2 regions of the Agromyces mangrovi (ex Wang et al. 2018) genome follow, and region 2 is predicted to be linked to the other one. Evidence: predicted binding sites of a transcription regulator. Region 2 holds the regulator's gene; the other holds the start of a gene.
What was found. The regulator HrcA, encoded in region 2, represses chaperone genes, less so after heat shock. The targets are predictions, from matches to a motif close to TTNGCACTCGNNNNNNNCGAGTGCNAA.
Positions count from the first base shown of each region.

Region 1 (14,807 bases), 970 kb from region 2:
CCCGACCGAACGGAGCACCCGATGACCGCCGACGACCCGACTCCCGGCGACGAGACGCGCGACGAGACCCGCGACGCACCCCGCGACGACGCCTACTGGGTCGCGCAGGCCGTCGAGCTCGCGACCGGCAACGTCGCCGACGGCGGCGGCCCGTTCGGCGCCGTGCTCGTACGCGACGGCCGGCTGCTCGCCGCGGGCGGCAACCGCGTGACCCGCGACCTCGACCCGACGGCGCACGCCGAGGTGTGCGTCATCCGCGAGGCCTGCCGCACCGTCGGCGACTTCTCGCTCGCCGGCGCGACGCTCTACTCGTCGTGCGAACCGTGCCCGCTCTGCCTCGCGGCGGCGCTCTGGGCACGAGTCGACCGCATCGTCTACGCGGCCGACCGCCACGACGCCGCCGACGGCGGGTTCGACGACCGCGAGTTCTACGAGATGTTCGCGCGCGACCGCGCCACGTGGGACACGCCGGTCGAGCAGCTGCGCCCCGACGGGTCGACCGAGCCGTTCGACGCGTGGCGCGGCAAGGCCGACCGCACCGACTACTAGCCCGTCAGCGCGGCTCAGCTGCCCCGGTACGTCGAGTACGCGAACGGGCTGAGCAGCAGCGGCACGTGGTAGTGCTGCGCCGGGTCGTCGATCAGGAAGTCGATCGTCACCTCGGCGTAGAAGGTGGGCCGGTCGCCGAAGTACGCGGCCGTGTCGAACACCACCCGGTAGCGCCCGGCGGGCAGTTGCGCAGGCCCCAGGGAGCCGACCCGGCCGTCGTCGTCGGTGACACCTGCGCCGACCTCGTGCCAGGTGCCGGCATCGGATGCCTCGAGCCGCACGCCGACCCCGGCCGCGGGCCGTCCGGTGCCGGCGTCGAGCACGTGCGACGTGACGTGACTGCGTCCGGCGTTCATGCCGCCGCCCCGATCGGCGCGGCCGCGTCGCCGTAGAGCTGCTCGAGCCGCAGCAGCGCGATCTGCGCGAGCTGGTCGGCGACGATCCCGAGCTCCTCGGCGTCGTCGAGCGCGATCCGCCGCTGGAGCTCCGAGAGGATCTCCGCACGGCTGCGCCCGGCCGCGCGGATGAGAAACACCCGCCCGAACCGCTCCTCGTACGCCGCGTTGCCCTCGGCGATCGCCCGAGCCAGCGCCTCGTCCGAGGCGTCGGCCGACGCCTGCTCGGCACGCGAGAACGACTGCGCGGTGCCCTGCCCGGTCGGCCGCTCGCCGATGCGCGGGTGGCTCGCCATCGCCTCGTCGACCTCGGCCGGCGTGAGTCGCGCGGCCGACTCCGCGGCCGCGGCCCGAAGCGCGTCGAACGACGCGTACGGTGCGCCCGCGGCGACCTCGTCGACGAACCGTTCGACGTGCAGGCAGGCCTCGAGGTCGGCCCGGAAGGCGTCTGGCGTGTGCGGCGCTGGCATGTGGTCCACTGTAGTGATGGCAGGTGACGTGCTCGGCGTGGTGCTCGCCGCGGGCGGGGGCAGTCGCATGGGCCGCCCGAAGGCGCTCGTGCGCGAGCCCGACGGAACGCCGTGGGTCGAGCAGTCGGTGCGGATGCTGCGCGCTGCCGGCTGCCCGTCGGTGCTCGTCGTGCTCGGCGCCGAGGCCGACGCGGCCCGCGAGCTGGTGCCGTCGGACGCGACGATCGTGGTGCACCCGGGCTGGCGCCGGGGTCTGGGGTCGACCGTGCGCGCCGCGCTCGAGGCGGCCGCCGGCACCCCGGCAGACGCCGTGCTGCTCACCCTGGTCGACCTGCCGGGGCTGCCCGCGGGCGTCGGCCGCCGGGTGCTCGACGCCGCGGCCGACGACCCGTCCGCGTCCCTCGCCCGCGCCGTCTTCCGCGGCCGACCGGGTCACCCCGTGCTCATCGGCCGGGCGCACTGGCCCGGGCTGCGCGCCGACCTGCACGGCGACGAGGGGGCGGGCGCGTACCTCCGCACTCACGGCGCGGTCGCGGTCGAGTGCGGCGACCTCGCCGACGGCCTCGATCGCGACCGCTGAGCGCTCGGCCCGGGCGCTCAGCCCGGCGTCTCGACCTCGCCGAGCCGATCGTACGAGCCGTCGATGCGCGCGATGCGCGTGCGCCCGGCGCGGAGCCCACCCGCGAGCACCGCGCTCGCGACCAGGCTCACGAGGCTCATCGCGCTCGCGTAGCTCGAGAAGGCGCCGGCCCCGTCGACGGGGCACTCGATGACGGTGCCGGCCGTGCCCGCGGCATCCGCCCCCGCCGGGTCGACGATCGCGATCACCTCGGCGCCCGTCTCCGCGGCGGTCGCCACGAGTTGCGCGAACCCGGCCGGCCGCCGGCGCAGGCCGACGAGCACGGCGACGTCACCGGGCCCGAGGTCGGCGAGCTCCTCCCCGATCGACTGCCCGGGCTGCGGGGCGACGCGCACGCCGGGCCGGCACTGGGCGAGTTGCTCGCGCAGGTGCAGCGCGACCGGGTAGCCGTTGCGGTAGCCGACGACGAGCACCGTGCGCGCCTCGCGCAGCTGTGCGGCGACCCGCTCGAGCACGCCGTCGGCGAGCCCGTCGAGCAGCCGCGCGAGGTTCGTCCGCTCGGCCTCGAGCACGGCCGACACGCCCTCGGGCGCGGTGGCCGGCACGCCCGCGTGCCCGAGCGGCGTGCCCGAGCTGCGCAGTGCCCGCACGTGGTCGCGCACCTCGGCCGACCCCGAGAATCCGAGCCGCCGGTACAGCCGGCTCACGGTCGCCTTCGACACCCCGGCCATGCGCGCGACCTCGCTGTCGTTGTACACCGCGAGCTCGCCCGGATGATCGAGCACGAAATCCGCCACGCGTCGCTCCTGCGGCGTGAGCTCGTCGAACGCGCCGTCGATGCGCTCGGCGATGGTGCGGGGCATCCGCTCGGTCATCGGTGCAGCCCGACCCCGTGCGGCTCGGGCGGTGCCGGGGTGACCAGCCGGTCGGGCTCTGCGCGCACGCGCTCGGCGACCGCGAGCACCGCCTGCTCGAGCGCGTCGAGCGCGAGCGCCGTGTCGCGCCGGGTCACGGTCTCGTCCGGGTGGTGGCTGATGCCGCCGCGTCCGCACCGCACGAACAGCATGGCGATGTCGGTGACCGCCGAGACGGCCATGCCGTCGTGGCCGGCGCGGCTCCAGATGCGCATCGGGTCGTCGTCGCCGGTCGAGCGGATGCCTCCGGCCACCGCCTCCTGGAGCCAGTCGGCGCACGGGGTGGCGTCGGCGCGGTATCGCTCGTCCGCGTGGAAGGCGAGCCGGCGGCGGCCGGCGATCTCCCGGGCCGTGCGCTCGATCTCGTCCCAGGCCGCGTCGCGGGCCTCGTTCGACTCGGCGCGCAGGTCGAGGCTGAACTCGACCCGCCCGGGGATGACGTTGACCCCGCCGGGGTACGCCTGCAGGTGCCCCACGGTCGCGATCGTGCCCGAGTCGATGCCGATGCGCTCGATGGCGGTGACCAGTTCGCTCGCGCCGACGAGGGCGTCGCGGCGGCGTGCGTACGGGGTGCCGCCGGCGTGGCCCGCGACGCCGGTCATGGTGAGGGCGAACCGGCGGGCGCCCGCGATCGTCGGCACCACGGCGAGCGCCCGATCGGCGTCCTCGAGGTACGGGCCCTGCTCGATATGCGCCTCGAGGTAGCCGACGAGCGCCTCGGGGCGGCGCGCGGCGGCGCCGATGCGCCCGGGATCGAGCCCGAAGTCGATACTCGCGTCGGCGAAGGTGAGCCCGTCGGCGTCGCGGTACTCCCACCAGTCGGGGGCGAACTCGCCGGCGAGCGCGCGGCTGCCGGCCAGGGCGCTGCCGAACCGGGTGCCCTCCTCGTCGCTGAACGCGACCACCTCGAGCGCGAACGGCAGCGGCTCGTCGCTGGCCGCGATGCGCGCGGCGACCTCGATCGCGAGCAGCACGCCGAGCATGCCGTCGTACCGGCCCGCGTCGCGCACGGTGTCGAGATGCGAGCCGATGAGCAGCGCGGGCAGGTCGGGCCGCTCGCCCTCGAGCCGGCCGCACTGGTTGCCCGCGGCATCCTGCCAGGTCTCGAGCCCCGCCTCCCCGATCCAGCCGGCCGCGAGCCGGTTCACCTCGCGGTGCTCCGCGCTGAGGTGCACGCGCTCGATCATGCCCGGCGTCGAAGTGACGGTGCCGAGCCGGTCGCAGCGGTCGAGGATGCGTTCGGCGATCGCGAGCGAACCGGGGCGCAGCCGGTCGCTCATGCGCCGGCCCCGGCCGCATCGGCGTAGGCCTCGCGCGCCGCAGCGACGCCCGCGCCCGCCGTGACCGCATGCCCCTCGGCCCGCAGCACCTGCTCGAGCGCGGCGAGGGTCGTGAGCACCGCGTCGCGCCGGGCGTTGAAGCCCATCGTGCCGATGCGCCAGATCTTCCCGTGCAGCGGGCCGAAGCTCGTGCCGATCTCGATCGCGAAGTCCGCGAGCAGCGCGCCGCGCACGCGCTCGCCGTCGATGCCGTCGGGGATGACGACGCCGACGACGTTGTGCATGCGGTGCGCCTGGTCGCCGAAGAGCCCGAGCCCCATGGCGGCCACGCCCGCCGCCATCGCCGCGCCGTTCACCCGGTGGCGGTCGATCGCCCGGTCCATGCCCTCGTCGAGCAGCAGGCGTGCGCACTCGCGCGCGCCGTAGAGCATCGAGGTCGCCTCGGTGTGGTGGTTGAGCCGCTTCTCGCCCCAGTAGTCGAGGATCATGCCGAGGTCGAAGTAGTTCGAGCGGATGGGGTCGGCGCGCACGGCGTCGCCCTCCGAGCGGATGCCCGCCTCGATGCTCTTGCGCGACTCGATGCGCTCGACCGCGCGCAGCGAGAGGCTGATCGGCGCGCTGCCCGACGGCCCGCCGAGGCACTTCTGCAGCCCGGCGGTCGCGGCGTCGAGCCCCCACGCGTCCATCTCGAAGTCGTTGCCGCCGAGCGACGCGGTGACGTCGGTGTAGAACAGGGCACCGTGCTCGGCGCAGACCGCGGCGAGCTCGTCGAGCGGCTGCGCGACCGTGGTGGAGGTGTCGCCGTGCACGACCGCAAGCAGCTTCGGCCGCACCTCGCGCATGGCCTGCTCGATCTGCTCGGGGGCGAACACCCCGCCCCACTCGGTCTCGATCGTGTGCACCTCGGCGCCCGCCCGGCCCGCGATCTCGGCGAGCAGGTGGCCGAACCGGCCGAAGATCGGCACGAGCACGCGGTCGCCCGGCTCGACGAGGGAGACGATCGCCGCCTCGATGCCGGCGCGCGAGGTGCCGTCCACGAGCAGCGTGGCCTCGTTGCGCGTGCGGAACACGCCGCGGTACAGCTCCATGGTCTCGTTCATGTACGCCGTCATCGACGGGTCGTACTGGCCGACGAGCTGGGCCGACATGGCGCGGAGCACGCGCGGGTCGGCGTTGACGGGGCCGGGCCCCATGAGCAGGCGGGTGGGCGGGTTGATCGGTGCGGCGCGGATGGCGTCCTCCTGCTGAGTCGAGTGTTTCAGCAGCCAAGTCTACGCAACTGTTGTTTCAGTCGCGTTGCGCGAGCGCCTCGCTCCAGGCGCCCGCCCGGGCGATGAGGCCGAGGTCGCCGCCGCGTGCGCCCACCACGCAGGTGCCGAGCGGGGCGCCGTCGACCTCGAGCCCGGGGATCGAGAGTGCGGGCCGCCCGGTCGCCCCCGCGACCGCGGTCATGCGCAGCGTGGCGGCGCGCACCGCCTCGATGTCGGCGCCCTCGGCGTCGAGCGCGGGCGCGACCGAGGCCGCCGACGGCAGCAGGAGCAGCCCGTCGCCGAGCACGGCGTCGATGTCGCCCCGCGCGGCGTCGAGTTCCTCGATCGCGGCGGCCTCCTCTTCGGCGGTCACCCCCGACGCCCACGCGAACCGCGCGCCCACGTCGACGGCGAGCGCGCCGGGGTGCGCGGCGATCCATGCACCGTGCGCGCGCCACGCCTCGGCGGCCTGCGCCGTGCGGAAGGCGGCGAAGAGGTCGTCGAGCGGACCGGAGCCGAGCGCGCGCCCGTTGAACTCCCGCACGTCGCAGCCCGACCGCCGCAGCGCCGCCACGCCGGCCTCGAACGCCGACCGCACGCCCGGGCCGAGCCCCTCGAGCAGCCACGGCGCCACGAGCAGCGCCGGCGCTCCCGCATCGGTCGACCCACCCGCATCCGACCCCGGCTCGGGACGCGGCAGGCTCGCCCGCGCCGCCGCCTCGAGCGTCGCTCGGTCGCGCGTGAGCCACCCCACGGTGTCGAACCGCGGCGCGAGGGGCAGCACGCCGGCGCGGTCGACGGCGCCGTGCGTGGTGCGGAGGCCCCACAGCCCTTGGTACGACGCCGGCACGCGGATCGAGCCGGCCGTGTCGGTGCCGAGCCCGATGTCGGCCTGGCCGAGCGCGACGGCGGCGGCCGGCCCGCTCGTCGAGCCGCCCGAGACGGCACCGGGCACGGCGGGGTTCGGCGGGGTGCCGTACGCCGGGTTGCGCCCCGCGATGCTGTAGGCGAACTGGTCGGTGCGCGCGATACCCCGCACCGACGCACCGGCGGCCCGCAGCGCCTCGACGGCGACGGCCGACCGGGGCTCGACCGGGGCCCCGGCGAGGTACTCCGGCACTCCCGCGCCGATCGGATGCCCCGCCACGGCGAACACGTCCTTGACCGCGACCGTCCGCCCGTCGAGCGCGCCGGACCCGCTCGCCGGCAGCAACGGGTCGCCCACCACGCGCCAGACGCTGCCGTCGACGTCGCGCGGCGGCCACTCATCCACGCCGCACCTCGCGGAAGTCGGCGGTGCGGATGCGGGCGTGCACGCCCTTCACGAGGTCGACGACCTGCGAGATGTCGAAGTCGGTCGCCGCGCTGAGGTACGCGAGCGCGAGGTGCGGCGCCATGCCGTATCGCGCGCCGAGCAGCGCGACGGCGTTGCGCACGCAGTCCTGCATCGCCAGGTCGAGGTCCTCGTCCATGCCAGTGGGGACGAGGTAGTCGCTCGTCTCCGCGAGCGGGGCGGCGACGTCGCCGAACTCGCGCACGGCGTCCTCGCGCGCGATGACGTCGAACCGGATCGTGCCGCGCAGCGACGCCTCGAGCGCCGTCAGCGCGACCTCGCCGTCGCCCTGCGCGAAGTGCGGGTCGCCGAGGTACGCGAGCGCGCCGGGCACCTGCACGGGCAGGTAGAGCGACGCCCCCTCGGTGAGCAGCCTGATGTCGATGTTGCCGCCGTGCGCGCCGGGCGGCACCGAGTGCGGGCGCGCGTCTGCGTCGACGGCGACGCCCATGATGCCGAAGAACGGCGCGAGCGGGAATCGCACCGCACGCTCGCCGCCGTCGTCGAGCGGCAGGGCGCCGAACCAGTCACCGCCCGCACCCTGCGCGATCGGCGCGAACACGCTCACGTTGTGTTCGCCGCGCGGGAACTCGCCGGGGAGCGCCCCGCGCCCGTGCCGGTTCGAGATGACGCCGTACGGCACCCGGGGCGTCGTGTCGAGCACGGTGAGCTGCAGCAGGTCGCCGGGGCGCGCACCGCGCACGTGGATCGGGCCGGTCACGACGTGCGGCCCGTCGGTCGCGGGGTCGCGGGGGTGGTCGGATGCCGCGAGCCCGGCCGCCTCCTCCAGCACCTGGTCGCGGTCCACGCCGTGCGCCGCGAAGAAGGCGACGGGGTCCCGCCCCTGGTCCTCGAGGATGCCTTCGTGGCTCACGGTGTCGACGACGACCTCGTCGCCCGGGTCGATCGTGAGCACCGGCGCGTCCCCGCGCGCCGGCAGGCGCCCCCAGTGCAGCGCGCCGACCTCCGCGGGCAGGTACGGCCGCCCGCCGTCGACTTCGGCGCCCGACTGCAGCACTCCTCGATATCCGCCCATGCACGCACTCCGTCCCGCACCGCCACGCTGTCGGTCGAGCGTACCGACCGCGTCGCGCTCAGGCGTACTCGGCGTGCAGCGCCGCGATGCGCTCGCGCCCGGGGCCCATGGCTGCGCGCATCCGCTCGACGACCGCGGCCACGTCCGCGTCGCCCGCGCGCTCGGGCAGGATGCGACCCGGGTTGAGCGCCGTCGTGTCGGCCCAGGCCTTCACGTCCCGCGCACCGCCCAGCGCCCGCGAGGCCGCCGAACCGGCGACCTGCATGGTCAGCCAGTCGGTCGGGTTGTCGGAGTACGGCGTCGGCACGCAGATCGCGTTCTTCTCGTCGTCCGCGTCGCGGGTCGCCTCGACGTATCCGCACATCGCCGCGCCGAGGCAGGGGAAGCCGATGCGGACCGATTGCGGCCGGATGGCGTCGTCCTGCCAGACGGGCTGCGGCCGGTAGCCCGGTCGCAGCCCGGGCGCGGCGCAGTGCACGACGAGCGCATCGGGGTCGATCCGCACGTCGCCGTCGGCGAAGCGCAGTCGGCCCGGTGCCACGGCGAGCAGGTGCCCGCGTCGCACCACGTCGGTCACCGTCCGCAGCAGGTCGATCTCCCACTGCGCGATCGTGGGGGTCTTCGCCATCGTCGGCCGCACGTCCGGATCGATGCGGAGCATCACCCCGCGCTCCTCCATGCGGAGGAAGACGTCGTCGGGCGAGGTCGCGAGGGCGGCGGCCTCCATGGTGTCGGCGGCCATGCCGAGGAAGATCGCCGGGTCGGGCTGCACGAGCGCGCGGTTGATCATCCACGCATCGCGCGGACGCACCCAGCAGATCGCGCCCGGGTCGACGCCCTGCTGCAGCAGCCACACGCAGGCGTCCATCGCGGTCTTCCCGGCCCCGGCCACGACGACCTGCCGCGGCGCGTGCGAGATGCCGGCCAGGTCGCCCACGGGGACGACCCGCGCACCCGGCTCGACCCCGAACGGCGGCGGGAACTCGGCCGGGATGCTGCCCGACAGCGTGGTCGCGTCGACCAGGCGGGCGCCGCGGGCGGAGTACTCGCGCCCGCTCACCCGGGAGCGGAACCCGGTGCCGCCGGTGTACTCGCACCCGGGGAAGAACCGCACCCGACCGGTCGACTCGAGGCGGTCGAGCACCCGCCGGTAGTACGCCTGGATCTCGGGCGCGGTCGCCCGCTCCTGCAGGCCTGCCTCGGGACCGCGCTCCTGCACGCGCCCGTCGCCGAGCAGCGTGGAGGCGACCCCGTAGAGCGCGGATGCCTGGTGCAGTCGCACGAACGGATAGGCGGCGAGCCAGTGCCCGCCCGGGGCGTGGCGACGATCGACGAGGGCGACCGTCGCGTCGGAGTGGTCGACGAGCGCGTCAAGGAAGGCCATGCCCATGGCCCCCGCCCCGACGACCAGGTAGTCGGCGTCCACGCTGACGGTCATGCGTCTCATGACACCAAGGGCGGGAGTCCGGCGTCAAGGCGCGCTCGAGCCGCGGGAACGGGCGAAGGGCGCCTCCCCGTCGGGGAGACGCCCTTCGCTGCGCCGGCATCCGCCGGCCGGGTGGGACTAGAAGTCCATGCCACCGGTCGGGTCGGCCGGCACGGCGGGAGCGTTCTTCTCCGGCTTGTCGGCGACGACGGCCTCGGTGGTGAGGAACAGGCCGGCGATCGACGCGGCGTTCTGCAGCGCCGAGCGGGTGACCTTGGCCGGGTCGATGATGCCCTGCGCGACGAGGTCGCCGTACTGGCCGGTCGCGGCGTTGAGGCCGTGGCCCGCGGGGAGCTCGGCGACCTTGGCGGCCACGACGCCCGGCTCGAGGCCGGCGTTCAGGGCGATCTGCTTCAGCGGGGCCTCGATCGCGACGCGCACGATGTTCGCGCCCGTCGCCTCGTCGCCCTCGAGCGCGAGGGTCTCGAACGCCTTGGCACCGGCCTGGATGAGGGCCACGCCACCACCGGCGACGATGCCCTCCTCGACGGCTGCCTTCGCGTTGCGGACGGCGTCCTCGATGCGGTGCTTGCGCTCCTTGAGCTCGACCTCGGTGGCCGCGCCCGCCTTGATGACGGCGACGCCGCCGGCGAGCTTGGCGAGGCGCTCCTGCAGCTTCTCGCGGTCGTAGTCGGAGTCGGTGTTCTCGATCTCCGAGCGGATCTGGGCCACGCGGCCGGCGATCTGCTCGGTGTCGCCGGCACCCTCGACGATGGTCGTCTCGTCCTTGGTGATGACGACCTTGCGGGCCTGGCCGAGCATGTCGAGCTCGACGTTCTCCAGCTTGAGGCCGACCTCCTCGGCGATGACCTGGCCGCCGGTGAGGATCGCGATGTCCTGCAGCTGCGCCTTGCGACGGTCGCCGAAGCCGGGGGCCTTGACGGCGACCGACTTGAAGATGCCGCGGATCTTGTTCACGACGAGCGTGGCGAGCGCCTCGCCGTCGACGTCCTCGGCGATGATGAGCAGCTGCTTGCCGGTCTGGATGACCTTGTCGACGATCGGCAGCAGGTCCTTGATGTTCGAGACCTTGCTGTTGACGATGAGGATGTACGGGTCCTCGAAGACCGCCTCCTGGCGCTCCGGGTCGGTGACGAAGTACGCCGACAGGTAGCCCTTGTCGAAGCGCATGCCCTCGGTCAGCTCGAGCTCGGTGCCGAAGGTGTTCGACTCCTCGACGGTGACGACGCCCTCCTTGCCGACCTTGTCGATCGCCTCGGCGATGATCTCGCCGATCTGCGGGTCCGCGGCCGAGATCGACGCGGTGGCCGCGATCTCGTCCTTGGTCTCGATCTCCTTGGCGGCGTTCAGCAGCTCGGCCGAGACGGCGTCGGTGGCCTTCTCGATGCCGCGCTTGAGCGAGATGGGGTCGGCGCCGGCGGCGACATTGCGGAGGCCCTCGCGCACGAGCGCCTGGGCGAGCACGACCGAGGTGGTGGTGCCGTCACCCGCGACGTCGTCGGTCTTCTTGGCGACCTCCTTGACGAGCTCGGCGCCGATCTTCTCGTACGGGTCGTCGAGCTCGATCTCCTTGGCGATCGACACGCCGTCGTTCGTGATGGTGGGCGCGCCCCACTTCTTCTCGAGCACGACGTTGCGACCGCGCGGGCCCAGGGTCACCTTGACGGCGTCGGCCAGCGTGTTGAGGCCGCGCTCGAGACCGCGACGGGCCTCTTCGTCGAATGCGATGATCTTTGCCATGTGGTTCTCTCGTCCTTTCTCGGACGTTGGAAGATTCGATGGATTAGCACTCGATTGAGACGAGTGCCAGAACGATTCTGGCACTCTGATCCGGAGAGTGCAAGCGCACGGCGGCGCCGAAGACACGACGGCGCGCCGTCGAGGAACTCGACGGCGCGCCGGACGCTCGGGGGCGGGTGGGTCAGGCCGGGCGGACCGACTCCGCCTGCGGGCCCTTGGCCCCGGTGCCCACCTCGAAGACGACCTGCTGGCCCTCCTCGAGCACCTTGTACCCGGCCATGTCGATGGCGGAGTAGTGGACAAAGACGTCCTGCCCCCCACCGTCGACGGTGATGAATCCGTAACCCTTTTCAGCGTTGAACCACTTGACGGTTCCGTTCGCCATGCCTTGCTCCTGATTGCCGTGGTCGTGCAGCACGTGCCTCTCGCCTGTACCGGGCCGAACGAACGTGCTGGACGAGGTCCCGCGGTCGGGCGGGAGGGCTCACACGGAAGTACCGACCAAGCCAGATACTAGCCAGCGGAGGGGGTCCCGAACCGGTTCCCACAGGCTGGCAGGTCGCAGAACGGCAACAATTTACGTGATGGTTACGGGGCGGTGTCCTCGACGTGATCGGCCCCGAGCACCGCCACGAGCTCGGCCCCGGTCGCGGCGAACTCCTCCGAGATGCGCACCTCGGTCGTGCCGATCGCCTGGGCGACGCCGCGGGCGGCGCCCTCGAGCTCCTCGCGCGCGTAGTAGACGACGGTCGTCTCGATGTCGTTGTCGCTCGCGTTGGCGGTCACCCCGACGGTGAAGCCCGCCTCGGCGATGACCTCCGCGGTCGACGCGGCAAGCCCCGCCTCGGTCGTGCCGTTCAGCACGGTCACCGGCACGCTCGGGTCGACCGTGGGTTCGGCGGTCACGACCACCTCGGGAGTCTCCACCGGCACGGGCACGTCCGACGGGAAGAGCCGGTCGTCGAGCGCCATCACCGCGGCGATGCCGAACCCCGCGAGCACCACGGTCGCGAAGACCGCCCACCCGAACCCGGCCCACGCCGACCGCCGCCGCACCGGGGCGCGGTGCGCGCCCACGCGATGCATCGAGTCGGGGATCTCGTCGAACCGGTCTCGGGGGTACTTCTCTGCCATCGGGGTCCAGTCGGGTCAGCGGTCAATCGCCGGTGCGGCCGTACGACAACGCACGACGCGACCTGGCTCGGGCACGAGACTCCCGCAGGCGCTGCAGCCGCTTCACCAGCATCGGGTCGTGGCGCAGCGCGTCGGGCGAGTCGATCAGTGCACCGAGCACCTGATAGTACCGGGCCGGACCGAAGCCGAACGCGTCGCGGATGGCCTCCTCCTTCGCGCCGGCGTGCGACCACCACTCCCGCTCGAACTCCAGCACGCGCAGGTCGCGCTCGGAGAGCCCGTCCGGCCGGTCCGCCGCCCCTGTCATGCGCGCTCCCTCCGGCTCCGATGGATCAGCGGCCATCCTAGGCGCGCGCCGGCCGCGTCACGCGGGAACATGCCGGGGCCGATGCATGTTGCCTCCTGCGACGCGCCCGGACGGCAGGCCGGTCGGGCGCGATTAGGATGACGCCGACGAAGGGAACACGATGAGCTACGAGGTCCGGAAGACCGACGACGAGTGGCGCGACGAGCTCGGGTCGGAGCGGTACGCGGTGCTGCGCGAGGCGGGCACCGAGCGCCCCTGGACCGGCGAGCTGCTCGACGAGGAGCGCGCGGGCGTCTACACCTGCGGCGCGTGCAGCGCCGAGCTGTTCAAGAGCGGCACGAAGTTCGACAGCGGATGCGGCTGGCCGAGCTTCTACGAGTCGGTGCGCCCCGACGCGGTGGAGCTGCTCGAGGACCACTCGCTGGGCATGGAGCGCACCGAGGTGCGCTGCGCGTCGTGCGGGTCGCACCTGGGCCACGTCTTCCCCGACGGGTTCGGCACGCCGACCGGCGACCGCTACTGCATGAACTCGATCGCACTCGAGTTCACGCCGGAGGACTGACCGGGCGTCTCCGGAGGACTGACGGGGCGTCTGCCCACGGGCATCCGTCGCCCCGGCCCGATCACGCGGAGCCGGCTGCGGGACTCGAACCCGCAACCTACGCTTTACAAGAGCGTTGCGCTACCGATTGCGCCAAGCCGGCCTGGCCCTCGCGGGCCATCGCTCATGATACGGCAGGGGCCCGGCGCGCACGCCGGGCCCCTGCCGCATCACTCAGCGGACGATCACTCGTCGTCGGGCTCCGGGGTCGGCGTCGCGGTCGCCTCGGTGTACGTGTCGGCGGTCGCCTGGAGCACGAACGACGCGAACTCGGCCGGGTCGGTGAGCGAACCCGTGTACTGCTTGCCGTTCACGACGACGGTCGGGGTGCCGCGCTGCTGCGTCTCGATGTCGGAGTTCGGGATGGGCTCGGACAGGAAGCGGTTCGTGGCGTCCTGCACCCAGCTCTTGAACTCGGTGTCGTCGATGCACTGCTCGATGCTCGAGAGCGAGGTGACGCCGGCATCCGCCGCGAGCGCCTTGAGCTCGTCGTTGCTGAGGCCCGTGGTGCCCTCCTCGGGCTGGTTCGCGAAGAGCAGCGCGTTGTAGTCGTAGAACTGCTCGGGCGAGGCATCCGCCACGCAGCCGGCCGCGTTGGCCGCGCGCAGCGAGTACTGCGAGCCCGCGGAGCGGTTGGTGAGGATCGCAACCGGGTGGATCTCGATGGTCGCGGCGCCCGACTCGACCATGGTGCGGATCTGGTCGCCGTTGGTGGTCTCGAACTGGCCGCAGAACGGGCAGAGGTAGTCGACGTACGTGACGATGTTGGCGACGGTGCCGCTCTCGTCCGGCACGGTCGCCGTGGGCTCCTCGTCGGGCTGCAGCGCGACGGTCTCGACGGGGGTCATGCCGACGTCGTAGAGGAGGCCGTCGCTGGCCATGTTGCGGGGGCCGGGACCCTCCGGCTGGATGTTCTGCCAGATGAGCGTGCCGATCAGCGCGGCGATCGCGACGACGGCCACGATGACGCCGCCCTGGATGAGGAACTTGTTCCGACGCTCCCGCTTGCGCTGCTGGTCGCGAAGCTGTCGGGCCTTCTCGCGAGCCGCCTCGCGCCGTTCGTTCTTGGTGGGTCGGTCCGATCCGCCGTAGGTCATCGATTGGTCTCCGTATGCTGTGGGCGCGCAGGATCCCTGCGAACGCAAGAGACGATCGTAGGGCCGCACGCTGGGAATCGTCCAAACACGCGCTGGATGGGGAGAACGCGAGCCTTCCTCAGCGCTCGGGTTCGCATCCCGTGCGGAGCATGGCATACTGGGGCGCGTGTCGATGCCATGGCGGCGTCGACGCATTCCATTCACAACGGATCGTCCGGCACGTACCTGCCGGTGAAGGAGAAAGAACAATGGCGTCTGTCACGTTCGACCAGGCAACCCGCCTCTACCCCGGCGGCACCCGCCCCGCAGTCGACAAGCTCGACCTGGAGGTGGCAGACGGCGAGTTCCTCGTCCTCGTCGGCCCCTCGGGCTGCGGAAAGTCCACCTCCCTGCGCATGCTCGCAGGTCTCGAGGAGGTGAACGAGGGCAACATCTTCATCGGCGACCGCAACGTCACGGACGTGCCGCCGAAGGACCGCGACATCGCGATGGTCTTCCAGAACTACGCGCTGTACCCGCACATGACCGTCGCCGAGAACATGGGCTTCGCGCTCAAGATCGCGGGCGTGGGCAAGGACGAGCGCGCCGCGCGCGTGCTCGAGGCCGCGAAGCTGCTCGACCTCGAGCCGTACCTCAACCGCAAGCCCAAGGCCCTCTCGGGCGGCCAGCGCCAG
Region 1 covers NZ_AP027737.1:659,951-674,757, forward strand. The annotation lists gene allB (allantoinase AllB) at 1-25, shown strand, start outside; gene QUE38_RS03125 (nucleoside deaminase) at 22-549, shown strand; gene uraH (hydroxyisourate hydrolase) at 564-905, opposite strand; gene uraD (2-oxo-4-hydroxy-4-carboxy-5-ureidoimidazoline decarboxylase) at 902-1,414, opposite strand; gene QUE38_RS03140 (nucleotidyltransferase family protein) at 1,431-1,994, shown strand; gene QUE38_RS03145 (MurR/RpiR family transcriptional regulator) at 2,012-2,857, opposite strand; gene QUE38_RS03150 (allantoate amidohydrolase) at 2,866-4,188, opposite strand; gene QUE38_RS03155 (pyridoxal-phosphate-dependent aminotransferase family protein) at 4,185-5,381, opposite strand; gene QUE38_RS03160 (amidase family protein) at 5,476-6,711, opposite strand; gene QUE38_RS03165 (acetamidase/formamidase family protein) at 6,704-7,807, opposite strand; gene QUE38_RS03170 (NAD(P)-binding protein) at 7,866-9,245, opposite strand; gene groL (chaperonin GroEL) at 9,372-10,994, opposite strand; gene QUE38_RS03180 (cold-shock protein) at 11,176-11,379, opposite strand; gene QUE38_RS03185 (LytR C-terminal domain-containing protein) at 11,583-12,128, opposite strand; gene QUE38_RS03190 (DUF3263 domain-containing protein) at 12,151-12,435, opposite strand; gene msrB (peptide-methionine (R)-S-oxide reductase MsrB) at 12,596-12,997, shown strand; tRNA gene QUE38_RS03200 (tRNA-Thr) at 13,067-13,139, opposite strand; gene QUE38_RS03205 (DsbA family protein) at 13,222-14,133, opposite strand; gene QUE38_RS03210 (ABC transporter ATP-binding protein) at 14,382-14,807, shown strand, end outside.
Region 1: a site for HrcA is predicted at 11,038-11,064, ahead of groL (chaperonin GroEL). Genes of this name have one in related genera too.

Region 2 (14,807 bases):
ACCTCGCCATGTTCCGCTCGTTCGCGCCGCGTCCGCGGCGTCCTGGTCCCGGTGAGCGCGACCCTGACGTCGTCGTAGTCGGGTTGGACCCGTACCTCACGTTCGCCGGCATTCGATCCCAGCTCAGCGGATTGGGAACTACGGAGTGTCTAGACCTAGTAGATCGTCTCGTCGCTTCCCGGCTACTTCGACGCGGCCTTGTGCTCGGGTGCGAAGAGTGCGCGCGGCCATCCTTCCTTGGCGCTGAACGACTTGGACAGCAGTACGAGTGCCCCCAGTGCGGCGCCACGAATTCGCTCGTATCTAGTCGATGGAGACGTCAGTCAGCTGAGCCGACTTGGTTCTATGACCTCTACTCGAACCTTCGGGAACTAGTCGACAAGAATGGTGATGTCGTACTGATGGCCGCGGACCACCTGCGTGCTGGCGCGCGGGCATATGCGGATGTGCCCGAGCTTGAGTTTCTAGATCAGGAATCTGGAAAGCCAGTGGCGGAGATCGATGTGGTGGCTTGTGTTGATGGTGACGTCGTCGTTGTTGAGGCCAAGTCCAAGGGCTCGTTTGGCTCGAGGCGCCGCAAGCCCCAATCGTCGAAGCTCATGCGCGTTGCGACTGCGCTTCGAGCACAGCGAATCCTGCTCGCGACTACCGCTGATGCGTGGAGTGAGACGGATGTTGAGTTGTTCCGCGATGTCTCGTCCCAAACAGGACCGGCTTCAGTAGAGATCTCCGTTGTAGCGGGACTCGGCTCGCCAACTTCGTCTCCTCCGCTCAGCTAGCCCAACCCGGTGGTGCCGCTAGAAGGTGCAATCTCCGTCACGATCTAGTAGCGGGGCACGCGCGCCTGCCTGCAATTCGGCGTAGTGAAGTCGCCACCTGCGGAGGGACGGACTTGCTCCTCCACACGAGGCGCCCGTCCGGCGTGTCCGGTCGAGGTCGACGGATGCCTGTGGGCGGGTGCCCGTGCGCGCCTAGCGTGCGAGCGTGCCCGAGCCCGCTCCCGACGACCCCGGTGCCGACCTCGCCCCGAGCGCGCGTCGGCCGCGCCTGCGCATCGGCGTGGGCGCGGCGGTGGTGCTGTTCCTCGGCTCGCTCGGTGGTGCCGCGCTGCTGTCGGCGTGGTCGGGCGGTGGCGGCACGGTCGAGGTGCCCGTCGACGCGTCGGCCTCCGCGACGGACCCGGCCGTCGTGGTCGAGGAGTCGGTGCTGCTCGTGCACGTGGCCGGCGCGGTGCGGCAGCCGGGACTCGTGCAACTCGCGCAGGGCGCCCGTGTCGTGGACGCGATCGCCGCCGCCGGCGGGCTCGCCGAGGACGCCGCCGCCGACGCGGTGAACCTGGCACGGCCGGTCGCCGACGGCGAGCAGCTCGTCGTGCCGGTTGTGGGGGACGAGCCCGCGGCCGGCTCCGCGGCACCGGGCGTCTCGGGTGACGGGCGGGTGCGGCTCGGCACCGCCGATGCGGCGACGCTCGAGACGTTGCCCGGCATCGGCCCGGCCCTCGCGCAGCGGATCATCGACTGGCGCACGGCGAACGGCGGGTTCAGCGACGTCGAGCAGCTGCGCGAGGTCGCCGGCATCGGCGAGGTCACCCTCGGTCGGCTGCGCGACCTGGTCATTCCGTGATCGAGGTGCGTGCACGAGTCGACCTGCGCCTCGCGCTGCCGGCGGCCGCGGGGTGGGTCGCGGCGCTCGTGCTGGTGGGCGTGCCCGACGGAGCGTGGTGGGTCGCCGGCGCGTCGTGGGCGGCCGCCAGCGCGGTGCTGGTCGTCGCGGTGCGCCGTGCACGAGGCATCGGGCGGTCGAGCAGCGCGGGCGCGCTCGGCGCGATCGCGGTCGGCGCCGCCGTGGTGGGCCTCGTCGCCGCGTCGATCGGCGTCGCCGAGGGCCGTCGATCGGTGCCGCTCGACACGACACGCAGTGCTGCGTGGGAGCTGCGCGTCGACGGACGAGCGGACGCCGCGTTCCCCGGATTCGACGGCGAGGAGCAGGTGCGGTTCTCGGCGACCGTACTGGCGGTGCATCCGGCCGCAGACGGCACCCCGATCACCGGGCTGGACGTCCCCGTGCGCGTGACCGCGCCCGCGGCCGACCCGACGCCCGTGTTCGGTGCCCACGTCCGCATCGAGCTCGCCTCGGCACGGCCCGCGGATCCGGGGGATCGGGCCGTGCTGCTCGTGCGCGCCGCGGGCCCGCCGGATCTCGTGCACCTGCCGGAGTGGTCCGCGTGGGCGGGCGGGCTCGGTGCGAGCTTCGCCGCGGCGGCCGAGGCGCTGCCCGGCGACGGCGGCGCGCTCGTGCCCGGCCTCGCGGTCGGCGACACCACGGCGGTCGGCGACGACCTCGACACGGCCATGAAGGCCAGCTCGCTGAGCCACCTGACGGCGGTCTCGGGCGCGAACTGCGCGATCGTCACGGCGGCGGGACTCGCGGCGGCCTCGCTCGCGGGGCTCGGGCGCCGCACGCGCGTGGCGGTCGCCGGTGCTGCACTGCTGGGGTTCGTCGCGATCGTCACGCCCGAGGCGAGCGTCGTCCGCGCCGCGACCATGGCCGGAGTCGTATTGGTCGCCTTCGCGCTCGGACGCGGCGGGGGAGGCGTGCCGGCGCTCTCGGTGGCGGTCGTGGGGCTGCTGGCGTTCGACCCGTGGTTCGCGCGCGACGCGGGGTTCGCGCTGTCGGTGCTCGCGACCGCCGGGCTCCTCGTGCTCGCGCCGCCGATCGCGCGCCGGCTCGGGCGCGTCATGCCCGTGCCGCTCGCGGAGGCGCTCGCGCTCTCGATCGCCGCGCAGCTCGCGTGCCAGCCCGTGCTCACGTTGCTCGAACCCGCCGTGCCGGTGTTCGGCGTCGCCGCGAACCTCCTCGCCGCGCCCGCGGCCCCCGTCGCCACGGTCGTCGGCCTGCTCGCGTGCCTGGTGCTGCCGGTGCTGCCCGGGGTCGCGCACGCACTGCTCTGGATCGCGTGGCTGCCGGCTGCCTGGATCGCCGCGCTCGCACGCACGACCGCCGGGCTGCCCGGGGCATCCGCGGGCGTGCCGGCAGGCGCGCTCGGCGTGGTGCTGGTCGGCGCGGGCGTGGTCGCGATCGCGTCCCTCTGGCTGGCCGGCCGGCGGCGCCTGCGCGCCGTCGCGGCCGCCGCCCTCGTGGTGCTCGTGGGCGCATGGGTGGGCTGGGGGTGGGCCGCCGACGGGCTGCGCACGGCGGACCGCCCGGCCGACTGGGTGCTGGCCGCGTGCGACGTCGGCCAGGGCGACGCCGTGCTCGTACGCGCGGGCGACGCGACCATGCTGGTGGACACGGGTCCCGACCGGCAGGCATTGAGCGGATGCCTCGGGGTGCTCGGCGTCCACCACGTCGACGTGCTGGTGCTCTCGCACTTCGACGCCGACCATGTCGGCGCGACCGAAACCCTCGCCGGCCGCGTCGGGCTCGTCGTCGTGGCCGACGCGGACGATCCGCGCGAGGCGGCAGCGCTCGCGCCGCTCGGCGGCGCCCGGGTCGCGCGCGTGTCGGTCGGCGACACGGGATCCGCCGGAGGCATCCGCTGGAGCGTGCTCTGGCCGCGGCCGGGCGCGCCCGGCGGCAACGACGCGAGCGTTGCGATGCTCGTCGACGCCGGCGGGCTGCGCACCGCGTTCCTCGGCGACCTCGGCGAAGACGCCCAGCGGGCGATGGCAGCGAACGGGCTCGGGCGGGTCGACGTGGTCAAGGTCGCGCACCACGGCTCGGCCGACCAGCACGACGGCGTGTACGAGCAGCTCGGCGCTCGCGTGGGACTCGTCAGCGTGGGCGCGGACAACGGCTACGGGCATCCGACCGACCGCGCCCTCGACCTCGTGCTCGGCGGGGGCGGCCTGCCCGTGCGCACCGACGAGTCGGGGCTGGTGCTCGTCGCCCAGCGCGATGGCGCGCCGGTGGTCTGGGTCGAGCGCGGCCCACCGGCGACGGCGACCGGCGCACCGCCGGCGTGGGCGGGCGCCGGTAGACTCGGCGCCGACCCGAGAGGCGGGTCGCGACGAGGAGGAATCGCGTGGCCCGCACCGCCCGACCGGCACGAACCGCCAAGGCGAAGGTCGCGATTCCGCAGCTCGACTGGCACGAGATGCGCCCCGCGCCCGTCGTGCTCGTGACCGGTTCAGAGGGCTTCCTCGCCGACCGCGCGATGCGACGGCTGCGCGACGACCTCCGGGCCGCCGACGCGTCGCTCGAGGTGACCGACGTCGACGCGGCGTCGGCCAGTCGTGGCGAACTGCTCACGCTCGCGAGCCCGTCGCTGTTCGGCGAACCGCGGCTCATCCGCGTCGAGGCGGTCGAGAAATGCAGCGACGACTTCCTCGCCGACGCCCTCGAGTACCTCGAGGCGCCCGCCGACGACACCACCCTCGTGCTGCGCCACGCCGGCGGCGCCCGTGCGCGCAAGCTCCTCGAGGCGATCCGCGGCGGCGCCGGCGGCGGCATCGAGATCGTCTGCGCCGAGATCAAGCGCGACTCCGACCGGTACGAGTTCGCCGCGCTCGAGTTCCGCGCCGAGAAGCGCCACGCGACGCCGGGCGCGGTGCGTGCGCTCGTCTCCGCGTTCGCCGACGACCTCGCCGAGCTCGCCGCCGCGTGCCGCCAGCTCATGGCGGACGAGGCCGGCGAGATCACCGAGCAGACCGTGGCCCGCTACTACGGCGGCCGCGTCGAGACGACCGCGTTCGTGGTCGCCGACCAGGCGATCGCCGGGCGCCACGGCGAGGCGCTGCGTGCGCTGCGCCAGGCGCTGCAGTCGGGAGCCGACCCGGTGCCGATGGTCGCTGCCGTCGCCGTGAAGCTCCGCACCATGGCCAAGGTCTCGGGCACGCGCGGTGGTTCCGGCCAGCTCGCGAAGGAGCTCGGGCTCGCGCCGTGGCAGGTCGACCGCGCCCGGCGCGACCTCTCCGGCTGGGACGACGAGGGGCTCGGCGTCGCGATCCAGGCGCTTGCGACGGCGGACGCGAACGTCAAGGGCGCCGGCCGCGACCCGGTGTTCGCGCTCGAGCAGCTCGTCGGCGTCATCGCGCGACGCGGTCGCTGAGCAGACGCGAAACGGGGCCCCGCCTTCCGGCGGGACCCCGTCTCGAATGCTGCGGCGCGACTTACAGCGCGGCGGCCTGCTTCGCGATGGCCGACTTGCGGTTCGCGGCCTGGTTCTTGTGGATGACGCCCTTGCCGGCGGCCTTGTCGAGCTTGCGGCTCGCGACCTGCACGGCCTCGGTGGCCTTCTCCTTGTCGCCCGAGGCGATGGCCTCGCGCGCCTGACGCACGGCGGTCTTCACCGAGCTCTTCACGGCCTTGTTGCGCTCGTGCGCCTTCTGGTTGGTCTTGTTGCGCTTGATCTGCGACTTGATGTTTGCCACGTAGGTTCGCTTTCGTTGTGTCGATCGGATGGAGCCGTTCGGTGGGAGGGCACCTCGCGGCGATTCGTGCGGGGTGGGACCCACACGCAAGCCAACAGGCAACGATACCAGCACCGCCTGCGAGACGCCAATGCCGGACGCGTGTCGGCGCGCCGCCCCAGCATGGGAGAATCGAGCACGATGTCCCCTCGAGCCGTTCACCCTCCGACGCCTGCTGCCACCGATCCGGCGCGCATCCGCAACTTCTGCATCATCGCGCACATCGACCACGGCAAGTCGACGCTCGCCGACCGCATGCTGCAGATCACCGGCGTCGTCAGCGACCGCGACATGCGCGCGCAGTACCTCGACCGCATGGACATCGAGCGGGAGCGCGGCATCACCATCAAGAGCCAGGCGGTGCGCATGCCGTGGGAGGTCGACGGCGACGCCTACGCGCTGAACATGATCGACACCCCCGGCCACGTCGACTTCACCTACGAGGTCTCCCGCTCGCTCGCCGCGTGCGAGGGCGCGATCCTGCTCGTCGACGCCGCCCAGGGCATCGAGGCGCAGACGCTCGCGAACCTCTACCTCGCGCTCGAGAACGACCTCACCATCATCCCGGTGCTGAACAAGATCGACCTGCCGGCCGCCGAGCCCGACAAGTACGCGCGCGAGCTCGCCGACCTCATCGGCGGGTCGCCCGACGACGTGCTGCGGGTCTCGGGCAAGACCGGCGAGGGCGTCGAGGAGCTGCTCGACCGCGTGGTCGAGCTCATGCCGGCCCCCGTGGGCGACGCCGACGCGCCCGCCCGCGCGATGATCTTCGACTCGGTCTACGACGCCTACCGCGGCGTCGTGACGTACATCCGCATGATCGACGGCCGGCTCTCGCCGCGCGAGCGCATCCAGATGATGTCGACCAAGGCGACCCACGAGCTGCTCGAGATCGGCGTGAGCTCGCCCGAGCCGAAGCCGTCGAAGGGGCTCGGCGTCGGCGAGGTCGGCTACCTCATCACGGGCGTGAAGGACGTGCGCCAGTCGCGCGTCGGCGACACCGTGACCACGTCCGTCAAGCCGGCGTCCGAAGCGCTGCCCGGCTACACCGACCCCAAGCCCATGGTCTTCTCGGGGCTGTACCCCCTCGACGGCAGCGACTACCCCGAGCTGCGCGAGGCCCTCGACAAGCTGAAGCTGTCGGATGCCGCGCTGGTGTACGAGCCCGAGACCTCCGTCGCACTGGGCTTCGGGTTCCGCTGCGGGTTCCTCGGCCTCCTGCACCTCGAGATCATCTCCGAGCGCCTGCGCCGCGAGTTCGGCCTCGACCTCATCGCCACCGCGCCGTCGGTGGTCTACGAGGTCACCACCGAGGACGGCCGCAACATGGAGGTCACGAACCCGAGCGAGTTCCCGACCGGCGTCAAGGTCGCCGAGGTGCGCGAGCCCGTCGTGCGCGCCGCCATCCTCGCGCCGAAGGACTACGTCGGCACGATCATGGAGCTCTGCCAGAGCCGCCGCGGCAACCTGCTCGGCATGGAGTACCTGGGGGAGGACCGGGTCGAGCTGCGCTACAGCATGCCGCTCGGCGAGATCGTGTTCGACTTCTTCGACCAGTTGAAGTCGAAGACCGCCGGCTACGCGAGCCTCGACTACGAGCCCATGGGCGACCAGGCGGCCGACCTCGTGAAGGTCGACATCCTGCTGCAGGGCGACCAGGTCGACGCGTTCAGCGCCATCGTGCACCGCGACAAGGCCTACGCCTACGGAACCCTGATGACCGGGCGCCTGCGCGAGCTCATCCCGCGGCAGCAGTTCGAGGTGCCGATCCAGGCGGCCATCGGCGCGCGCATCATCGCCCGCGAGAACATCCGCGCCATCCGCAAGGACGTACTCGCCAAGTGCTACGGCGGCGACATCACCCGCAAGCGCAAGCTCCTCGAGAAGCAGAAGGAGGGCAAGAAGCGCATGAAGATGGTCGGTCGCGTGGAGGTGCCCCAGGAGGCGTTCATCGCCGCGCTCTCGGGCGAGACCGAGTCGAGCAAGAAGTAGGCGGATGCGACGTCAGAGCTTCACCGAGCAGTCGGTCGACTACGGGGCGATCGGGGCCACGACCGACCCCGACCTCATGCGCTACCCGCCCGAGGGCTTCAAGCCCGCCGAGCACCGCATCAAGCTCGGCAGCGGGCGGGAGCGGTTCGACCGGTCCGCCGAGGCGCTCATGACCTGGGGCGTCCAGCGCGGCGCGCACCTGCAGGTCGACGAGGTGCAGGAGGGCACCGGGGAGCAGTACCTCGGCATCCTGTTCGACGAGGAGGGCACCCCGCTCGAGCAGCAGCCCGCCGATCGGGGCGAGCAGCGGTTCGCGCCCGACGGCACGCCGTTCGTCGCGTCGGGCATGACCGCGACCATCACGCGTCGGCGCGGCCTGCCCAGGTTCCGCGCCGAGATGCTCGTCGTCTACGTCGTCGACGAGCCCGACCGCGTCGGCTTCGCGTACGGCACGGTTTCGGGCGCGCCGATGAGCGGCGAGGAGTCGTTCGTCATCGAGCACCGCGAGGACGACACGGTGTGGCTCACGATCCGCGCGTTCCACCGGCCCGCGGGTCGCTGGGCGCAGGTGTTCGCCCCGTTCGTGCGACGCCAGCGCAAGCAGATCGTGCGCGAGGAGCTCGTCGCGCTGCACCCGGCCGGGGCGGTCTAGGCCCGTGGCCGGCGCACTGCCGGTCGGCGAACCGGCACCCGAGGACGGGCTCCTGCCGGACTCGGCCGCCGCGGGTGCGACCGACCGCGCATTCGGCGTCTACGTGCACGTGCCGTTCTGCCGCGTGCGCTGCGGCTACTGCGACTTCAACACCTACACCGCCGACGAGCTGCGCGGGGCGCGTCGCACGGACTACGCGGGCCAGGCGATCGAGGAGCTCGAGGCATCCGCTCGCGTGCTCGACGCCTCGGGCGTGCCCGCCCGCCCGGCCGCGACCGTCTTCTTCGGCGGCGGCACGCCCACGATGCTGCCGGCCGACGACCTCGTCGCGATGCTCGACGCGGTGCGCCGCACGCACGGGATCGCCGCCGGTGCCGAGGTCACGACCGAGGCCAATCCCGACTCGGTCGACGCGGCGTACCTCGCACGGTTGCGCGAGGGCGGCTTCACGCGCGTGTCGTTCGGCATGCAGTCGGCCGTGCCGCATGTGCTCGCGACGCTCGAGCGCACGCACGACCCGGCGAACGTGCCGCGCGTGGTGCGCTGGGCGCGCGAGGCCGGGCTCGACGTCAGCCTCGACCTCATCTACGGCACGCCGGGGGAGTCGCTCGGCGACTGGGAGCGGAGCCTCGACACGGTCATCGCGGAGTCGCCCGACCACGTGAGCGCCTACGCGCTCATCGTCGAGGCGGGCACGAAGCTCGCGCGCCAGATCCGCCGCGGCGAGGTCGGCGAGGTCTCCGACGACACGCAGGCCGACATGTACGAGCTGGCCGAGGAGCGGCTGTCGGCGGCCGGGTACGCCTGGTACGAGGTGAGCAACTGGGCGACGGATGCCGCGCATCGCTCGCGCCACAACCTCGGCTACTGGCGCGGCGACGACTGGTGGGGCGTCGGCCCCGGCGCGCACAGCCACGTCGGTGGAGTGCGCTGGTGGAACGTGAAGCACCCGGCGGCGTACGGGGAGCGCATCGCGCGAGGCGTGTCGCCGGCCGCCGCGCGCGAGGTGCTCGACGACCACGCGCGCGAGACCGAGCGCGTGCTGCTGCGGTCGCGCATCGCGGAGGGCATCCGGGTCGACAGCCTCGCCGCGGCCGGCCGCCGGGAGGTCGCCGGGCTCATCGCCGACGAGTTGGTGGACGCGAAAGCCGCCCTCGCCGGTGAGCTGGTGCTCACCGTGCGAGGGCGGCTGCTGGCGGATGCCGTGGTGCGTCGGATCACCGACGCCTGAGTGCGCCCGGGCGCCTCAGCTGACGAACTTGATCGACAGCGGGTACTTGTACGGCTGGCCCTTGTTCGCGGCGACCGCGGCGATGATGCTGAACACGATGATCAGCACGTAGACCGCGATCACGATCAGGATGCCGACGACCACGATGATGAGGATCGAGCCGATGATGGCCGCGATCGTCATGGTGATCTGGAAGTTCAGCGCCGTCGCGGTGTGGTCGCGCACGAACTGGCCCTTGTCGCGCAGCACCAGGTAGCCGATGAGCGCGGGGATGAATCCGAAGAAGATGCCGCCGATGTGGATCAGCGTCGCCCAGAGTCGCTGGTCGGCGGGGCTCAGGGGCTGGGCCGCACCGGCTGCGGGCTCCTCGGGCGGGGGCGGAGGGGTGGTCTCGGACATGCATGCTCCTCTGCGGTACGGGTCGTTCGTCAATGCTGGCACAGCGCCGCGCCGGGCGACAGGGTGCGCTCCGGCGCGGCGCAGCCGACTACTTGATGAGGCGGATGGCGAAGGGGTAGCGGTAGTGGTTGCCGTCCTTGACCTTCGTGAAGGCGATGATCGAGAAGATCACGCTGACGACCCACGGCGCGTAGTTGAACAGCGCGAGCGGGGAGAGCAGGCCCCACGAGATCGTGATCAGGATGGTGGTGAGGATCCACAGCGCGATCGAGGCGCCGACCATGGTGATCTGGAAGTTCAGCGCCTCCTTCGCCTCGGTGTTGGTGAAGGGGCCGCGGTCCTTGAAGATCAGCCAGATGATCAGCGACGGCAGGAAGCCGAGGATGCCGCCGAGGTGCGCGAACGACGCCCACTGGATGTCCTCCGACTGGGAGAGCGGGCTCGGTGCGGCGGGCTGGGGCTGCTGCGGCTGCTGGGGCTGCTGCGCGTTCGGGTCGGCGGGCTGCTGGTCGGTCATGGCGAACATGCCTTTCGGTGTCGAGTGGTTCCTGAGCGGGATGCGTCGGCAGCTCGGCCCTCGGGCCGGTGGGGGATGCCTCCGATCACGCTAGTGGCGCGCGCTGCCGCGCGGCAATGCCTTCCGCGCTCGTGCGCGGGGTAGTATTGGCACTCGACTTGACGGAGTGCTAAGGCGAGCGGAACGGGAGGAGCGCGGATGGTCTCGGAGCGCAGCCTCGCGGTCCTGCGGGCGATCGTGCAGGACTACGTGTCCAGCCGTGAGCCCGTCGGGTCGAAGTCGATCGTCGAGCGCCACTCGTTCGGCGTCTCGGCGGCGACCATCCGCAACGACATGGCGCTGCTCGAGGAGGAGGAGCTGATCGCGGCTCCGCACACGTCTTCCGGCCGCATCCCCACCGACAAGGGGTACCGCGTCTTCGTCGACCGGCTCGGCGAGTTCCGGCCGCTGAGCCCGGCCCAGCGGCACGCGATCGAGACGTTCCTCGGCGAGGCGGGCGACCTCGACGAGCTGCTCGCGCGCACCGTGCGACTGCTCGCGCAGCTCACCAACCAGCTCGCCGTCGTGCAGTACCCGTCGTTCGGCAGCGCCAAGGTGCGCCACGTCGAGCTCGTGCCGGTCGGCGGCACCCGGGTGCTGTGCGTGCTCATCACCGACGCCGGCCACGTCGAGCAGCGCGTGGTCGACGCCGGGCAGGAGGTCGAGGAGACCGACCTCGCCGACGCTCGCGCGCGGCTGAACGTGGCCGTCGGCGGCATGCCGCTCGGCGACGCCGCGGAACGACTCGCGGGCATCGACGACCCCGGTGCCCCGGCGCTCGCGCAGCTGCTGCGCACGGTCGCGGGCACGTTCGCCGAGCAGGCGCGCGCGCAGCGGCACGACCGGCTCGTCGTCGCGGGTGCCGCGAACCTGGTGCGGACCGAGCAGGACTTCGCCGGCAGCATCCTCGACGTCATCGAGGCGATCGAGGAGCAGGTCGTGCTGCTGAAGCTCTTCGGCGAGATGGCGGGCGACCCGCACGGCGTCGCCGTCTCGATCGGGCGTGAGAACGCGCCGTTCGGGCTCGGCGAGACCTCGGTGGTCGCGAGCGACTTCACGGCACCGGGCCGGGAGATCTCGCGCCTCGGCGTGCTCGGCCCGACCCGCATGGACTACTCGAGCAACATGGCGGCGGTCCGCGCCGTCGCGCGGTACGTGACGCGCATGCTCGGGAACGACTGACCCGGCAACCGGCCAGCCCGGCTGCCGCGACCGACGAAAGGAGCCACCCTCGGTGGCAGATCACTACGAAGTCCTGGGCGTCTCGCGCGACGCGAGTCCCGAGGAGATCAAGAAGGCCTACCGGCGACTCGCCCGTGAGCTGCACCCGGACGTGAACCCGGGCGCCGACGCGTCCGAGCGCTTCAAGGAGGTCACCCACGCCTACGACGTGCTGAGCGACCCCAAGCAGCGCCAGCAGTACGACCTGGGCGGCCAGCAGGGCTTCGGCGGCCAGCAGGGCTTCGGCGGGTTCGGCGACATCTTCGAGACCTTCTTCGGCGGCGGGCAGCAGTCGCGGGGGCCGCGGTCGCGCCGCGAGCGCGGGCAGGACGCCCTGCTGCGCGTGGAGGTCGACCTCGACGAGGTCGTGTTCGGCACCCACCGCGACATCGAGGTCGACACGGCCGTCACGTGCGAGACCTGCCGCGGCAGCTGCTGCCAGCCGGGCACCGCGCCGGTCACGTGCGACATCTGCCACGGCACCGGCAGCGTGCAGCGCTCGGTGCGCTCGCTCCTCGGGAACGTCATGACGTCGAGCCCCTGCGGCACCTGCCGCGGCTACGGCACCGTCATCGCCACCCCGTGCACCACCTGCCAGGGGCAGGGCCGGGTGCGCGCTCGGCGCACGGTCGCGGTCGACATCCCCGCCGGCGTCGAGACCGGGCTGCGCCTGCAGATGCCGGGCAGCGGCGAGGCCGGCCCGGCCGGCGGCCCGAACGGCGACCTCTTCCTCGAGGTCAAGGTGCGCAACCACGACGTCTTCAGTCGCAACGGCGACGACCTGCTGTGCACGCTCGAGGTGCAGATGACCGACGCGATCCTCGGCACCGATGCGACCATCAAGGCGCTCGACGGCGACGTCGAGGTCGAGCTGAAGCCCGGCCTGCAGAGCGGCGAGGTCGTCACCGTCAAGGACCGCGGCATCACGCGCCTGCGCGGATCGGGCCGCGGCGACCTGCGCATCGGCATCCAGGTCGTCACGCCCACGAAGCTGGGCCACAAGGAGCGGCAGCTCGTCGAGCAGTTCGCCTCCGCGCGCAAGCAGCCCGCGCCCTCGCTCACACACTTCCAGCAGGGGCTCTTCGCCAAGCTCCGGGACCGCTTCCTGGGCTGACATGGCCAGCCTGTTCCTGCGCGACGACCTCGGGGCGGATGCCGCGCCGGGGGCGGAACTGGTGCTCACCGGCGACGAGGCCCGGCACGCCGTCACGGTGAACCGGGTGCGCGTCGGCGAGGTGATCTCGATCGGCGACGGTCGCGGCACGGTCGCGACCGGCGAGGTGCTGCGCACCGCGCCGCGGGAGCTGGCGATCGAGGTCGCACGCGTGGAGCGCGCACCGCGCCCCGAGCGCGGCCTCGTGCTCGTGCAGGCGCTCGCGAAGGGCGACCGCGACGAACGCGCGGTGCAGGCCGCGACCGAGCTCGGCGTCGACGCGGTCGAGCCGTGGTCGGCCGCACGTTCGGTCTCGCGGTGGGACGCGCAGAAGGCGAGGAAGGGCCGCGAACGCTGGGACAGCATCGCCCGCGAGGCGTCGAAGCAGTCGATCCGGGCCTGGCTGCCCGAGGTGCGCGAACTGGTCTCGACCACTGATCTCTCCGCCCTCGCCGGCACGCGGCGCACGCTCGTGCTCGAGCCCACTGCCGACGACCGGCTCGTCGACGCCGACCTGGGCGACGCGGGCGACGTGGCCATAGTCGTCGGCCCCGAGGGTGGCATCGCGCCCGAGGAACTCGATCGGCTCGAGGCATCCGGCGCCCTGCTCGTGCGCATGGGCGGCAACGTGCTGCGCACCTCGACCGCGGGGCCCGCGGCCATCGCACTGCTGAGCGCGCGGCTCGGCCGCTGGTGAGCGGCCGCGCGTAGGATGGGCCGCATGCCGAACGACGCCGAACCGACCGTCTTCTCACGCATCGCCGCACGCGAGATCCCGGCCGACGTGGTCGCCGAGACCGAGCGGATCATCGCGTTCCGCGACATCGCGCCCAAGGCGCCCGTGCACGTCGTGGTCACCCCCAAGACGCAGGAGTACCGCGACGTCGTCGAGCTCGCGGCATCCGACCCCGGCCTGCTCGCCGAGCTCGTCGAGGTCGCGCGCGGCGTCGCAGCCGAACTCGCCGACGGCGACTTCCGCCTGGTCTTCAACACCGGTGCGAACGCGGGCCAGACCGTCTTCCACGTGCACGCGCACGTGCTCGCCGGTGGCCTCGAGGAGGGCAGCCTTGCCGGCTGACGACGAGGAACGCACGTCGTCGCTCGACGCGTCGGGCCCCACGGAGGCGCAGCTGTCGGTCGACGGCGTCGCCATGGTGCGCCTGCTCGGTCCGCAGGACCGGCTGCTGACGAGCATCGAGCACGAGTACCCCGACGTCGAGGTGCATGTGCGCGGCAACGAGATCGCCCTGCGCGGGCCGGCCGACGGCGTCGAGGCCGTGCGGCGACTCGTGCTCGAGCTGCTCGAGCTCGTGCGGAACGGCCAGGAGCTCACGCCGACCGAGGTGCGCACGTCGGCGCGCATGCTCGACGCCGACCCCGCGTCGAGCCCCGCCGAGCTGCTCGGCCAGGTGATCGTGTCGAGCCGCGGCAAGACCATCCGCCCGAAGACCGCCGGCCAGCGCGCGTACGTCGACGCGATCGACGACCACACCATCGTGTTCGGCATCGGCCCCGCCGGCACCGGCAAGACCTACCTCGCCATGGCGAAGGCCGTGCAGGCGCTGCAGCGCAAGGAGGTCAACCGCATCATCCTGACCCGCCCGGCCGTGGAGGCGGGGAGCGGCTCGGGTTCCTGCCCGGCACGCTCACCGACAAGATCGACCCGTACCTGCGACCGCTGTACGACGCGCTGAACGAGATGATGGACCCCGAACTGGTGCCCAAGCTCCTCGCGTCGGGCACGGTCGAGGTCGCGCCGCTGGCGTACATGCGCGGCCGCACGCTGAACGACTCGTTCGTCGTGCTCGACGAGGCGCAGAACACCACGCCCGAGCAGATGAAGATGTTCCTCACCCGCCTCGGCTTCGGCTCGCGCATGGTCGTCACCGGCGACGTGACCCAGATCGACCTGCCGGGCGGCGCGAGCGGCCTGCGGCTCGTCACGCGCATCCTCGGGAACATCGACGACATCCACTTCGCGAACCTCACGAGCGACGACGTGGTGCGTCACACGCTCGTCGGCCGCATCGTCGACGCCTACACCGAGTACGACCAGACGAAGCAGGCGCAGCGCTTCGAGCGCGAGCAGGCGCGCGAGTTCGCCAATCGCGCCGACCGGCGGCGCGGCCAGTCCGGGCCGCGCGACCACCTGCCCCCGCGGAGGAGCACCTCGTGAGCATCGAGATCAACAA
Region 2 covers NZ_AP027737.1:3,303,608-3,318,414, forward strand. The annotation lists gene QUE38_RS15755 (hypothetical protein) at 1-779, shown strand, start outside; gene QUE38_RS15760 (ComEA family DNA-binding protein) at 985-1,623, shown strand; gene QUE38_RS15765 (ComEC/Rec2 family competence protein) at 1,629-4,124, shown strand; gene holA (DNA polymerase III subunit delta) at 4,025-5,050, shown strand; gene rpsT (30S ribosomal protein S20) at 5,112-5,372, opposite strand; gene lepA (translation elongation factor 4) at 5,553-7,403, shown strand; gene QUE38_RS15785 (DUF1990 family protein) at 7,408-8,055, shown strand; gene hemW (radical SAM family heme chaperone HemW) at 8,060-9,286, shown strand; gene QUE38_RS15795 (DUF4870 domain-containing protein) at 9,302-9,685, opposite strand; gene QUE38_RS15800 (DUF4870 domain-containing protein) at 9,774-10,202, opposite strand; gene hrcA (heat-inducible transcriptional repressor HrcA) at 10,401-11,423, shown strand; gene dnaJ (molecular chaperone DnaJ) at 11,476-12,576, shown strand; gene QUE38_RS15815 (16S rRNA (uracil(1498)-N(3))-methyltransferase) at 12,578-13,312, shown strand; gene QUE38_RS15820 (HIT domain-containing protein) at 13,337-13,693, shown strand; partial or broken gene QUE38_RS15825 (PhoH family protein) at 13,767-14,791, shown strand; gene ybeY (rRNA maturation RNase YbeY) at 14,788-14,807, shown strand, end outside.